Regions from separate parts of the Lysinibacillus sp. UBA5990 genome, predicted to be linked through region 1. Evidence: riboswitches for the same ligand, from Rfam matches in the RefSeq annotation. Region 1 holds a riboswitch; each other region holds the start of a gene.
The links. A riboswitch is a leader RNA that binds a small molecule or an ion and turns the genes downstream of it on or off. The one in region 1 is predicted to bind cobalamin.
Positions count from the first base shown of each region.

Region 2: linked by a shared signal. The riboswitch ahead of B3D94_RS18395 (ABC transporter substrate-binding protein) and the one ahead of B3D94_RS04680 (ABC transporter substrate-binding protein) in region 1 are both predicted to bind cobalamin.
Region 3: linked by a shared signal. The riboswitch ahead of B3D94_RS14455 (glutaredoxin family protein) and the one ahead of B3D94_RS04680 (ABC transporter substrate-binding protein) in region 1 are both predicted to bind cobalamin.
Region 4: linked by a shared signal. The riboswitch ahead of B3D94_RS10900 (energy-coupling factor ABC transporter permease) and the one ahead of B3D94_RS04680 (ABC transporter substrate-binding protein) in region 1 are both predicted to bind cobalamin.

Region 1 covers NZ_DJAY01000007.1:84,436-87,588, reverse strand. The annotation lists gene B3D94_RS04685 (FecCD family ABC transporter permease) at 1-746, opposite strand, end outside; gene B3D94_RS04680 (ABC transporter substrate-binding protein) at 743-1,714, opposite strand; cobalamin riboswitch at 1,859-2,041, opposite strand; gene B3D94_RS04675 (acyl-CoA dehydrogenase family protein) at 2,101-3,153, opposite strand, start outside.
Region 2 covers NZ_DJAY01000015.1:1,162,283-1,165,435, forward strand. The annotation lists gene B3D94_RS18390 (elongation factor G) at 1-1,107, opposite strand, end outside; cobalamin riboswitch at 1,284-1,470, shown strand; gene B3D94_RS18395 (ABC transporter substrate-binding protein) at 1,635-2,630, shown strand; gene B3D94_RS18400 (precorrin-3B methylase) at 2,683-3,153, shown strand, end outside.
Region 3 covers NZ_DJAY01000015.1:400,172-403,324, reverse strand. The annotation lists gene nrdE (class 1b ribonucleoside-diphosphate reductase subunit alpha) at 1-513, opposite strand, end outside; gene nrdI (class Ib ribonucleoside-diphosphate reductase assembly flavoprotein NrdI) at 510-869, opposite strand; gene B3D94_RS14455 (glutaredoxin family protein) at 866-1,090, opposite strand; cobalamin riboswitch at 1,208-1,385, opposite strand; gene B3D94_RS14450 (NAD(P)/FAD-dependent oxidoreductase) at 2,010-2,915, opposite strand.
Region 4 covers NZ_DJAY01000011.1:699,029-702,181, reverse strand. The annotation lists gene cobJ (precorrin-3B C(17)-methyltransferase) at 1-166, opposite strand, end outside; gene B3D94_RS10905 ((2Fe-2S) ferredoxin domain-containing protein) at 171-542, opposite strand; cobalamin riboswitch at 687-868, opposite strand; cobalamin riboswitch at 1,130-1,314, shown strand; gene B3D94_RS10900 (energy-coupling factor ABC transporter permease) at 1,460-2,206, shown strand; gene B3D94_RS10895 (energy-coupling factor ABC transporter substrate-binding protein) at 2,208-2,480, shown strand; gene cbiQ (cobalt ECF transporter T component CbiQ) at 2,486-3,153, shown strand, end outside.

The DNA.
Region 1 (3,153 bases):
GCAACTGCTGCTCCAGTTAGCATGGAGCCACCTACTAAAATCAAATACTTACTTCGCTTTACATTGACACCTAAATGCTTCGCTCTTTCTTCCCCATATAACAAAACATTAAGCTCACGTCTCTGTGTCCACAGCATAAGGGAACCAACAATGACAAATGGGATAATCATTTGAACATACGGCCAGCCACGCATAGAAACAGAACCGAGTAGCCAGCCGATTACTTGGCGCAGTTCCTCTCCCGATAAAGCAATCATTAACGAGATTAACGATCCTAAAAATGAACTAAAGATAACACCTGTTAAAATCAGTGTTTCCATCTTTAAAGAACGGTCCACTACTCTAGCAAAGCTCATCACTATCACCATTGTAATGATCGCGCCTATCATGCTAAAGGTAGGTAAGGCATACAAGCCTACAACAGGTATAGAAATACTAAAAAAGATTGTCATAACTGCGCCGACAGAAGCACCAGATGAAATACCTAATGTATATGGATCTGCTAATGGATTTTTAAGCAAGCCTTGGAAAGCCGCTCCCGCAATGGCGAGAGAAGCTCCTACTAGCCCCGCTAAAAGAACACGGGGCAGGCGAATTTTCCAAAAGATATTGGCAGCTGTTTCATCAACTGACTGATTCCACAGCACTTCTATCGGAATATGAACAGAGCCTATAGCGACGCCACACCAGATGCTAATGATAAGAAGCGTACATGTTAATACATAGGCTGTTGCTACTTTTTTCACTTAAATACCTCAGGGTAGATAGCTTTTGCTAATTCCTCAAGGCCATCCGCTAAACGTGGTCCCTGACGGCTTGTTGTGCTTTCATCTACTTGCACAATAGCATTATTTTTCACTGCATTTATTGTATCGAAACCAGCACGCTTCGGTATTTTTGTTAAAATATCAGGTACATAACTATATGTCACCACGATGACATCTGGATTTTTTGTGATAATTTGTTCTGCACCAATTTCATACCAATTATCACCGTCTGCTGCTACATTTTTTGCATGGATCATCTCCAGCATTGCGTTCATAAATGTGCCTTGTCCAGCTGTATAAATATTAGGTTCATCAGAGGCTTCTACAAAAACGTTCTTAGGTTCAACGTCTTTCACTTTCGCCTGCACCTCTTCCACTTTCGCTTTCATGTCAGCAATGATTTTTTCAGCTTCTGGTAATTTCCCTGTGGCACGCCCAAGCTGTTCAATCGTTGTATAGGTTTCATTAAAATCTTGGGCATTTTTTACAACAAATACTTTCACGCCCGCCGATTCAAGCTGTGCTATGGCTGATTCCGAAAGAGACATGCTAGATTCATGTGCAAAAACAATATCTGGCTTTAAGGCAATAATTTGTTCAATATTGTACTCCATGCCACCAACCTTATCCTTTTCAGCTACCTCTGGTGGATAATCGTCGTTGTCTGTAACCCCTACTATTTCATCCTTTAAACCTAGGCCAAACAATATTTCTGTATTACTTGGAATAAGTGACACTATTTTCTCAGGAGGAGCCTCTAGTGTAATATCCTTCCCAATAGCATCCGTTATAGTCATAGGGAATGTTGCTTCTTCCGCCTTAGATGTTTCTTGTTGTGTTTGTTCTTTTGTAGGTGTGGAATTGTCTTTTTTTGCCTCTTGTCCACAAGCTGCTAGCAACCCTATCGTTAAAAATGCTGATACCCCTATTTTCCAAAATTTCTTCATGTGAATCCTCCTTCGTTGATTTGTGCGTTCAGGTGTTAGAAATATTCTTCCATCAAAATAAGACCCCTCATCTTCGAATGATGAGGGGTCAAAATCGCACCAAAAAACTGATACAAAATCCACCATCCTATCCTCGTAGGCTGTCATGTCTATGCTATAAAGGCAGGTCTCCTGGCTTGTGCTCATTACATTTTTCCAAGCCTTCCCGAAAGCTTCAGTGGCATCATTTGAAAAAACTCACACTTACAGTGGCGGGACCGCATCGGAGTTACACCGATTTCCCTTTTCACTTTACATAAGTAAAGAACCTTTATACTATTCAGTTGATTTTATTATACATGAAATTAAAAAAAGTCGCCTCTATATCAAGGCGACTCCAAAGGTTGTTAGACAATTTCAGCAAAATACTGTACGGTTTTCATCGGAGCACCAATTGTTCGTAATGACCAAGTCTGCTCTAAATAAACATCTGCTAGTTTTTCATATTTCCCACCAAATTTTTGTGCCCACTCAACTGCTATGATACTTTCATATAATTGAGCCATTTTTTTGGCAACATCCTTTGCTTCAAACGTTTTTGTTGCTTCATCGAGCGCACTAAAAACTTGTAAGGTTGCCGATAGTTTAGTTAATTGCTCTTGAACGATTTTCACTAATGAATGGTCTGTTAATACTTCTAATCGCTCGCTCATCTCTTGAACAAACAATTCATGTGCCCTGTATTTATCCACTAAGCGAATAAGCTCCAAAGCTAGTATATTAGCCGTACCCTCCCATACCGTCAACACTTGCGCATCTCTCAGTAAGCGTGGTGTTACAAAGTCCTCAATATAGCCATTCCCGCCATGTAGCTCAATTGCTTCACTTGCATAATGGACCGCCTGCTCTGCCGTTTCCTTTTTCATAATGGCAATATATAAACGGTTCATTATGATATCTTGTTCTGTTCCCTGACCACTTGTCACTTTATCGTATAACTGAATAAGATCAAAAATCGTGGCTACTTCTACGTGCAGCTTAGCGGCATATTTACCCAATGTATCCTGGATCATAGGATACTGTGTTAAAGGTTTACCAAAGGCATATCGATTTGACACATAGTGCTTTGCCTCTAAGAAGCCACGGCGCATAATACCAATGGATGCCACAGCATTACAAATTCTTGATAAATTAAGCGCCTCCAGCATATAATAAATCCCTTTGTTTTGATCACCAACTACATACGCGAGTGCTCCATCAAACTCAACCTCACCAGATGGAACGGCTTTCACACCTAATTTATCTTTTAGTCGTCGAATACGAAGATGGTTAGCCGATCCATCTTCATTACGCCACGGAACTGCAAATAGAGTTAATCCTTTAGAGCCTGCTTGTGCACCCTCTATTCGTGCCAATACCATTGCAACCCCACACATCCCTGCATTGGAGGCAAAATACTT
Region 2 (3,153 bases), on a different contig from region 1:
AAACTTTTCCTGCCATACGACACGCAATGATGGCTCTTCGGCCTCTAGTAAACGGAAAATCTTTAATACTTCTTTAATATGTTGCTCACCCTCATATTGAACTTTTGCCTGTAATGTAGGGACAAGCTCATAGGGCTGTGATAGCGTGTTACTGCCAATGTGATCGCCAATGTTTGCCTGGCTGAGTCCTTTAACAGCGAAGATTTCACCAGCCTCAACATGCTGAACAGTTTCAAATCGACTGCCGTTATAAAGACGAATTTCTGTTACTTTCTCTGTAAGGTCTCCAAACGTAAATTCATCTCGAACTTGTAATTTGCCTGTTAAAGCCTTGATGAATGTTAGACGCTGATGGCCGTCATGTCGTATTTTAAAAACCTCTCCTTGAAACGGTGCTTCCGGCTCGAAGTGAGTATCAGTTATGAGTGGAAGTTGAGCAATAAATTCTTGAATGCCTTCATCCTTCAATGCAGAACCTGTAAAGCAGGGGAAGGCGTATTCATTTTTAATCATCGATTGTAACTGATTGATGCACTGGCCATGCGCCAATGTTTCATTCAAAAAGGCATCCAGCAGCTCTTCATCACGCTCCGCCAGCCATTCCATGATTGTCCTTGAAACATAGTTTTCCTGAAGTGGTTCATCTACAAATAATACATGTTCAGAGAAATCTTTATGGAGCTGAGTCATCACAGCCCTTACATCTGCTCCGTCACGATCTATTTTATTAATAAAAAAGAATGTAGGGACATGATAGTTCCGTAAAAGCTGCCATACCGTTTCAGTATGACCTTGTATACCTTCTACTGCACTAATAATAATGATAGCATAATCCATGACACGGATGGCACGCTCCATCTCTGGGGAGAAATCGACATGTCCTGGTGTATCAATCAACGTATATGTATCGTCGCCAATAGTCATGCGTCCTTGCTCGGCAAATATCGTAATGCCCCGTTTGCGCTCAAGCTCATGATTATCTAAATAGGCGTCCTGATGATCGACACGCCCCCGCGCTTGTATACTATTTGTATGAAAAAGCATTTGCTCGGAAAAGGTTGTTTTTCCTGCATCAACATGAGCAAGAACCCCAATCGTCTTGTACATAATAAATCCTCGTTTCTATAAGTGGCTATCTTCTCATTGTATCAGAATACTAGCACAACTATTTCTTGTAAAATGATTCGTCTTTTTGTCGAAATAGTGCTAATATAATGATGATTATATTTTTTGCATTCTACTACAGATTGTGAAATAACTCATGAACTGCTAGTCTATCAATAGCATGAATAGAACATATTGGTGCAAATGGCCTTTGTCATTTGCTTAAAAGGGAAATCGGTGCAATTCCGATGCTGTCCCGCAACTGTAAATGGGGAGTCTATACAGCATGCCACTGTAGTTTTACTATGGGAAGGCGTATAGATGATGAACCTAAGCCAGGATACCTGCCAGTATATGTATGTTAACTAAGAACCACGAGGATGGGGATAGTGATAAAGGTACTAATACCGTTTTTTCACTATGCAACTCTCTTGGCGACAAGAGGGTTTTTTTATGCCCTTCCAATTATCCTGGTAGCAAAGAAGTCTCTGATTTCTTTCTATATTTATCACAACAAAGGAGAAAAGGACATGAAAAAATGGAGAAGTATATGGCTAGTCATGGTCATCGCCTTAATCGCTGTATTAGGAGCGTGTGGCGCAAAGGACAAGCCTGAATCAGCAACACAAACTGAAAAAGTTGAACCGTCTGAGGCGACAGCATCTGAAGTCATCATTGAAAATAATGAAACTACCCAAACCTATAAGGAAGCACCTAAAAAGGCCATTAGCCTAAATCAACATGTAACAGAAATTATGCTTGCATTAGGCTTAGAGGATTCCATGGTAGGGACAGCTTATTTAGATGATAAAATCTACGAGCCGCTTCAAGCAGCCTACGATAAAGTTCCAGTTCTTTCAGATCAATATCCAACGAAGGAGCAAGTCATTGATGCCGAAGCAGATTTCTTGTATGCAGGCTGGAAAAGTGGCTTTGGTGAAAAAGGGGTAGGAACACCAGAGGAGCTTGAGGAATTAGGAATTCATACGTATCTACATACGGCTTCCAATATGACAAAGCCAACATTAGAGGATATTTTCACTGATATTCGTCATATCGCGGAAATATTTCGCGTGGAAGATCGTGGCGAAGCATTAATTGAACAAATGACAAAAGGTGTCGAAGAAGTTCAAGCTCAATTACCAAAAGACAGCGAAAATTTACGTGTGCTTGTCTTTGATAGTGGTGATAAAGATGTGTTCACGGCTGGTCAAAACTTTATGAATGAGCTAGTAACAATTGCTGGCGGTCAAAATATCTTTGGAGATGTGGAGTCAGGATGGACAACGGTATCGAAGGAAGATGCAGTAGATCGCAATCCAGAGGTGGTTGTTGTCATTGATTATGGTGAAACAACTGCCGAACAAAAGATAAATTTCTTAAAGAATGATCCAGCGTTGAAGGAAATGGAAGCAGTCAAAAATGATCGCTTTGTCATCCTTCCACTTTCAGCGGCATCTGAAGGAGTACGTGCCGCAGAGGCCATTCAAATTTTAGCCAAGGGCTTCTACCCAGCAAACTTTTAAAAACATTCGAGCTAGCGCTTTGCTAGCTCCTTTTTCTTAAGGAGCGATAACAATGAATGCATTTCGTCAAAACATACCAGATAAAACGTTTGAAACCCTTAATCAGCAAGGTGGATATTCACGATTAGCAGTAAGCCCTGGCATTATTAATAAGCATTACACGCCAGCCCAATTTCAAAAAATAGCTGAAATTGTAGGGGAGAAGGGGGCCATTAAATATTCGGCTTCCTATAGCCTATTATTATCGATCCCCTCTAGCGAACTGACAGAAGCTACCCATGCCTTACAGGAGGCTGGGCTGTTTGTTGCTTCGTCAGGTCCTCATATAGCCATGAAGGCATGTGATTTTTGTGATGGCGAAAAAATGGAGGCAGTTCCTCAAACAGAACAGCTCTATCAGGCGTTGGACGTTATAACTGTGCCTGCAAGAGTTCGAGTCAATGTGAATGGCTGTGCATCGGCTTGTTATAATCCTACATATGACGATATAGGACTAGTCTATCAGCATGAGAGCTTTGATGTT
Region 3 (3,153 bases), on a different contig from region 1:
CATTGATAATTTAAAGCAACTTACTAATTCACCACGGGCTTTTTTCCCACTATTTAAGGCAGTAGGTGTTGCAGGCTGATAGGCTTCCATCATCGCTTCTACAGAACGTTTTGCTAGTACAGTGTTCCCTTGTGCTAAGTACAAGGCAATAATGACAATACGGTCCTCATATTTTTCTAAAATTTCTTCCCCATCACGACTTTTCATAGCATAGCTGTCATAAAATTTGCTAGCACTCATAAATGATGGGAAACGGAAATTATAATCATATGCTTTTTTGTACAGCTTCTTTATAAAATCCATCTCGTACAAGTCGATAAAATCCTTTTCGTAGTATCCCTCATCAACTAAATAGCGGATTTTCTCCTCTATATCTATAAAATAACGTAAACGTACGTTGACATATTCTAAAAAGTAGCGGCGAGTAGCCTCACGGTCCTTTTCTAACTCTAGTAGCCCCGTTGTACTATAACGATTCAGAACGTCATTATTAAGCTTTAAATATGTTTTCATCCCATTACCCTCGTTTCATAAAACGTTTGTATTGCTTCATAATCTGTTTGATTGCCACGTAAATCTAATTTCCTCACTAAGGGTACATGATAGGTAGTAGCAATTTTCTCCCCAGCACCGCCAAATACATTATGTCCGAAGTTACTATTGCCACTAGCAACTACTCCTTTACAAAAATCTCTGTTTTTTTCTAAAAAACGTTGCACTTTTGCGGGAATGTCACCTAAGCCATCTGTATATGTAATTAAAAGGTAAGGCTTATTCAAGCTTAATTCCTCAGAGAGTTCAATAGATTCTGCCCTTAATTTAGATACTACATTACGGACATTTCCTGTACGACTAGCGTAAACGATCATAGTGTAATCATCTCAATACGAGAAACAATTTCCTGCACATCGCCTATAAATGTTTCATCCACCTCTAAAACAGGCACACTTAAAAAACCTGCATCTATAATTGTTTGTTTAGCTTGTTCATCATGATCAATATTAACAATTTCTGCTTCAAGTCCTGCTCGTTGTAATTCAGATTTTACCCAAAGGCATTTTGGACAGATTGTTTTCGTATAAAGTTTCATAGTAATCCCTCTTTTCATAAAATAAAAAAGCTACCTCTACTAGAGAGATAGCTTAAATGGAAACGTTAACATACTAAAAATACTGACGTTCCCATCTCTTAATCCCCGAAGAAATGATAAATTTGTTTTATATAGGCAGGTCTCCTGGCTTTGCTTCAATCTCTGATTTCCTTCCCATGCGAATGCACAGTGGTTACAATCATCGTCAGCTTTACAGTTGCGGGGACAGCGTCGGAATAGTACCGAACTTCCCTATTAAACTACATATAGTAGTACCCACATAAAACGAACACAATATATTGTTTTTCGATAGTTTTAAGTGTACCATCCTTTATATAAAAAGTAAATCGAGAAATAAAAGTTCATCAATTTAAGACTACTCGTATTTTCTGACATAACCTTGAACGAAAGAACTTAAACATAATTATATAAAAATATAACTATGTAAGCGATAGCATTATTTTATTAAAAAATAGGAAGTAAAATAATAGTCGCTTATTTACCTAAAAACGTAGCCCTAAAGAAATTTTATTCATAAAAAAAGGCATCTTTCCTTTACAGTAAAGATGCAATTATGACTTAAGCTATGAGTATGATGTAAATCATGCACCCTACTCCATACATCCTATCCTCGTAGATTTTTTCGTTGTACGAGTCTAAAGTAGGACTCCTCCCTTACGATCATCACAAATTCTCCTTCGTCATAACATAACGCCGACTACTAATATGTGCTCAACAAACAGGTGAGAGGCAACCAACCGTTCTTCCCTTTTAAACTAATTTATAATGAATATGTACATTTTCTAGTTATTCTATATTTATTTATAGTATAACATAACCAAGTTCATTCTCCTCCAGCTTGACTAGTCATATTAAAAATAGCTGATGAATTTCATGTACTCATCAGCTAAGCATTGACTTAAAATCTTTCTATTGTTATATCCATGTTTATGCTTGAAGCAGCCTTAAATCCTTCCGCAGCAGCAATCATTAAAGAAGAGGGACCACCCTTTTCCGTTTCACCTGCAACATATATTCCAGCCGCTGTTGTTCGTCCAGCCCCATCAGTCATAATTGATCCATTTTCATCAACTTGACAATTTAGCTGTTTAGCAAATTTATTTGGACGATAAAAACTTGGCACAATAAATCCACCAGCTCTTAAAATATTTTCACCTGTTTCTAATTCAACACTATATAAGTTACCATCATCTCCATGTAAATCTTTAATAGCATTTGTATACACCTTAATTTTTTTATGTTCAAAATCATTTTGAACCTTATCGGAAAGTTGATGACCATTCGTAAAAACGATTAAATCCTGTGACCAATTAAAAACCAATTTCGTCATATGGCAAATATGCTCCTCGTTTTCTGCTATGATAGCCAATGGCTTGTCTCTCAGCTCCCAACCATCGCAATAAGGACAGCTAAACAAACTTTTACCATAATATTGTCTGATTTGCGGTAGAGGAAATTCCTCTTGTATTCCAGTAGCTAACAGTATTTTTTCAGATACATAGGATTTATTTTCCAAAGTATTGACTAGAAATAAACCAGTTATATCATCTTTAATTATTTCAATGACGGTTTGATCCATCATTGTTATAGAAGGGTAAGATTCTATATCTTTACTTGCAATATTCTTAAATTTTTGTGGCTTTATCCCATCTCTTGTTAAAAAGCCATGTGACTCCTGAGTTACACGATTTCGATTTGTTCCATTATCAAATAGTACAACCTTTCTGCGCGCCCTTCCTAATGTTAAGGCAGCACTTAACCCAGCAGGGCCTCCACCTATAATCATACAATCATATTTATTCATCATTATTTCCCTCCACATCACAATATATTACAGACCTTTAATATCCGTAATTAAGGCAAAAGACATCGCAAATTATATGTATGATATCTTTTTCATTTGTTAAGCCAACAAAATATGAGTCATTGATACCTTAATGTTAGCTATCTCAATAAGGATGACAAAGCTTAAATAACGTTTAGCTTGTCTGAATTAAAGACTTAACATATCCATAATATCTATTTATTTTTTTTTCGTCAAA
Region 4 (3,153 bases), on a different contig from region 1:
TACTGACAATGGATTTTGCGCTGACTAAATCTTGAATCAGCTCAACATAGGTTTTATAGCCTATGATCATATCACTTTGTTGTAAAGCCTCTACTGCACGTGTCGTAATATGCTTAAAGTCTCCAGGCCCAAAGCCTACTACGAAAATTTTCCCTTTTTGCGCCATGTTTTTACCCCTCTTTCACCTTTTCAATCCCTTTAATGGCTGTCGTTTGCACTGTTCGCTGTAATGTCCCTTCCCGAAGTGTAAAAACATGATCGTTATATAAGGTTTCATGATGCAAATCCTGTACAAGTGTTCTAGCATGCTCCGTTGATGGTACACGATACCAATTCCCCTGGGGGTAAGCAATAACAACACAAGCATCTTTGCACCGTCCATTACAGCGCGTTCTAGTCGTATGTATTTCTTTATCTAGTGCATTTCGCTGTATTTCATCTCGTATAGCTTGGGTAATTTCCTCCCCATCCTTGTTCATACAGCTACTGCCATTGCAAATAAAGAGATGTGTTTTCATCCCCTCTAAATTCCACGTTGTCATCTTATATCTCCCCTCATTTGCTTTTGGAAAAAAGAAAAAACCTTTACTCTCCCGAAGAGTAAAGGTTTGTAGAAGCCAAATAAAAACGAATAGATTGAAAGAAAGATCCTCGCTTTTGCTTCAACTTCTCCCTCCGAAAAGTTTGCATGCACAATCTGATAAGCAGGTTTCCTGACTTAAGCTTCATTTTACTGTCGCACCTTCCCTAGTTTGCACAGGTGGCATTGCGATTTCATCAGCTATTACAGTAGCGGGGGCTGTATTGGACTTTCACCAATTTCCCTATTATCTCGAGTTCTTCGAGCACTTATCGACGTTTTATATGAAATTATTAATCGTATATATAATAGAAAACTGTCTTAATCATATCTTATTATTTTAAAATTTCAATATTTCTTTAAAAAATCATGACAAATTTATCAATTTCACAGGAGGGTTAGAAGCTATTTTAAAAATTGACTTTGCTTCCTTTAATCCTAAAAACATTAGTTATCAGAATTTTCTACATTGATATTCTATTTTAAATTTTTTATAAAAAAAGTATAGCATATTTATGGAAATTCGTGATACACTTTGTCGTGAAATCTCACAACTTACTATTTTTCGGTGTAAAATGCTCGTCATTTTGCTTAAAAGGGAAGCCGGTTTAAGTCCGGCGCGGTCCCGCCACTGTAATAGGGAGCTTTATAGAAAATGTCACTGTCCAATGGATGGGAAGACCTATAAAGTGTTGAACTAGAGCCAGGAGACCTGCCGAAAATATGTGATCGTTTCAACCTACGAGGATAGGTGTGCGGCTTAGCAGATGAGAATGTTATTTGCTTTTTTAGCTATGCACTTTTCCAACAACGGAGAAGTGCTTTTTTTATTACGCACGCTACATTCTAAAAATCTATTTACAGTTTGGAGGAAGAAAATTGAATCTGTCTTGGTGGAAACTTAGTTACTTTTTATTAGCTTTTTTAATGGTGCCAAAGCGTGCCTTCGCTATGCATATCATGGAAGGCTTTTTACCAATCGAATGGGCTATTTTTTGGTGGGTAATCTCCATCCCATTTATTATTTTAGGATTGCGCTCTATTCGTAAAACAATTGAAGAAAATCCTGAAACAAAAATGATTCTGGGGCTGTCCGGTGCGTTCGCCTTTGTCCTATCAGCCTTAAAAATCCCCTCAGTTACAGGGAGTTGCTCACATCCAACAGGAGTAGGTCTCGGAACAGTCTTATTTGGACCGTTAGCGATGAGTGTCATCGGGACAATTGTTTTATTATTTCAATCTTTACTTTTAGCACATGGTGGGATTACAACATTAGGGGCTAATGCATTTTCAATGGCTATTGTAGGCCCGTTTATCGCCTACTTTGTATTGAAAGGGGCGCAAAAAATGGGGTTATCGTTTTCAGTAGCTGTTTTCTTTGCGGCTATGCTTGGAGATTTAGGTACATATGTGGTGACTTCCATTCAATTAGCACTTGCCTTCCCATCTGAAGTTGGAGGCTTTATGGCGTCCTTTACAAAGTTCGCAAGTATTTTTGCCTTAACACAAATCCCATTAGCTGTGAGTGAAGGGATATTAACAGTTATTATCATGAACTTCTTAAAAAAATATAATATTAGCGAATTAAAATCTTTACGTGTTTTCTCTACAAAGGAGGCGCACTAACATGAAACGAAATTTATTACTATTAGCAATAGTTGTGCTATTGGCCATTATTCCGCTCTTCGTCCAAAAGGGAGCAGAATTTGGTGGAGCAGACGGTGAAGCAGAAGCTGCCATTGGTGAGATCAATGCAGAATATGAGCCATGGTTTGATAGTTTGTGGGAACCACCTAGTGGTGAAATTGAAAGCTTATTATTCGTGCTACAAGCAGCTATTGGTGCTGGTTTTATCGGCTATTTTATTGGCTATATGCGTAGCAAGCATAAAGAAGGTTAAGGAATATGTTATTCATTGATAAGTATGCGTATCTCAATAAGTTAGCGTTCGTTCATCCGCTAGAAAAAATGATATTTTCATTAGGACTGCTTTTATTCACGCTTATTATGAGAAATGAGCGACTTTCACTCATTACATTTTTTGTAATGAGTGCTTTTATCATTTGGGGCGCAAAAATTCCAATAAAATACTATGCGAAGCTATTATTACTACCAGGCTTTTTCTTGTTCACAAGTCTCCTATCCATCCTACTTTCGATAGCGCCAGCAACGCATATATTACCAGCACATATTGGGGCATTTACGTATATGAACTTGACAATTTTTATTGGGAGAGCTAGTATTGCTACCGCGCAGCAGCTATTCTTTATCGTACTTGGTAGTATAAGTTGCTTATATTTTTTATTTTTAACGACATCTGTACAAGGGATTTGTTATGTGCTAAGACAATGGAGGCTCCCTCCTTTATTAGTTGAGCTAGTAGAACTTACCTATCGTTTTATTTTTATTTTTTTAGAAAGCATGCAAAAAATACATTTAGCCCAGCAAGCCCGCCTTGGCTACCATTCACCCATGCAAGGGTTACGTTCAATGTCTATGCTGATTGCAGCGTTGTTTATTGAAATGTTTCAGCGCAGTCGAGAGCTTAATATTGCCATGCAGGCGCGTGGTGG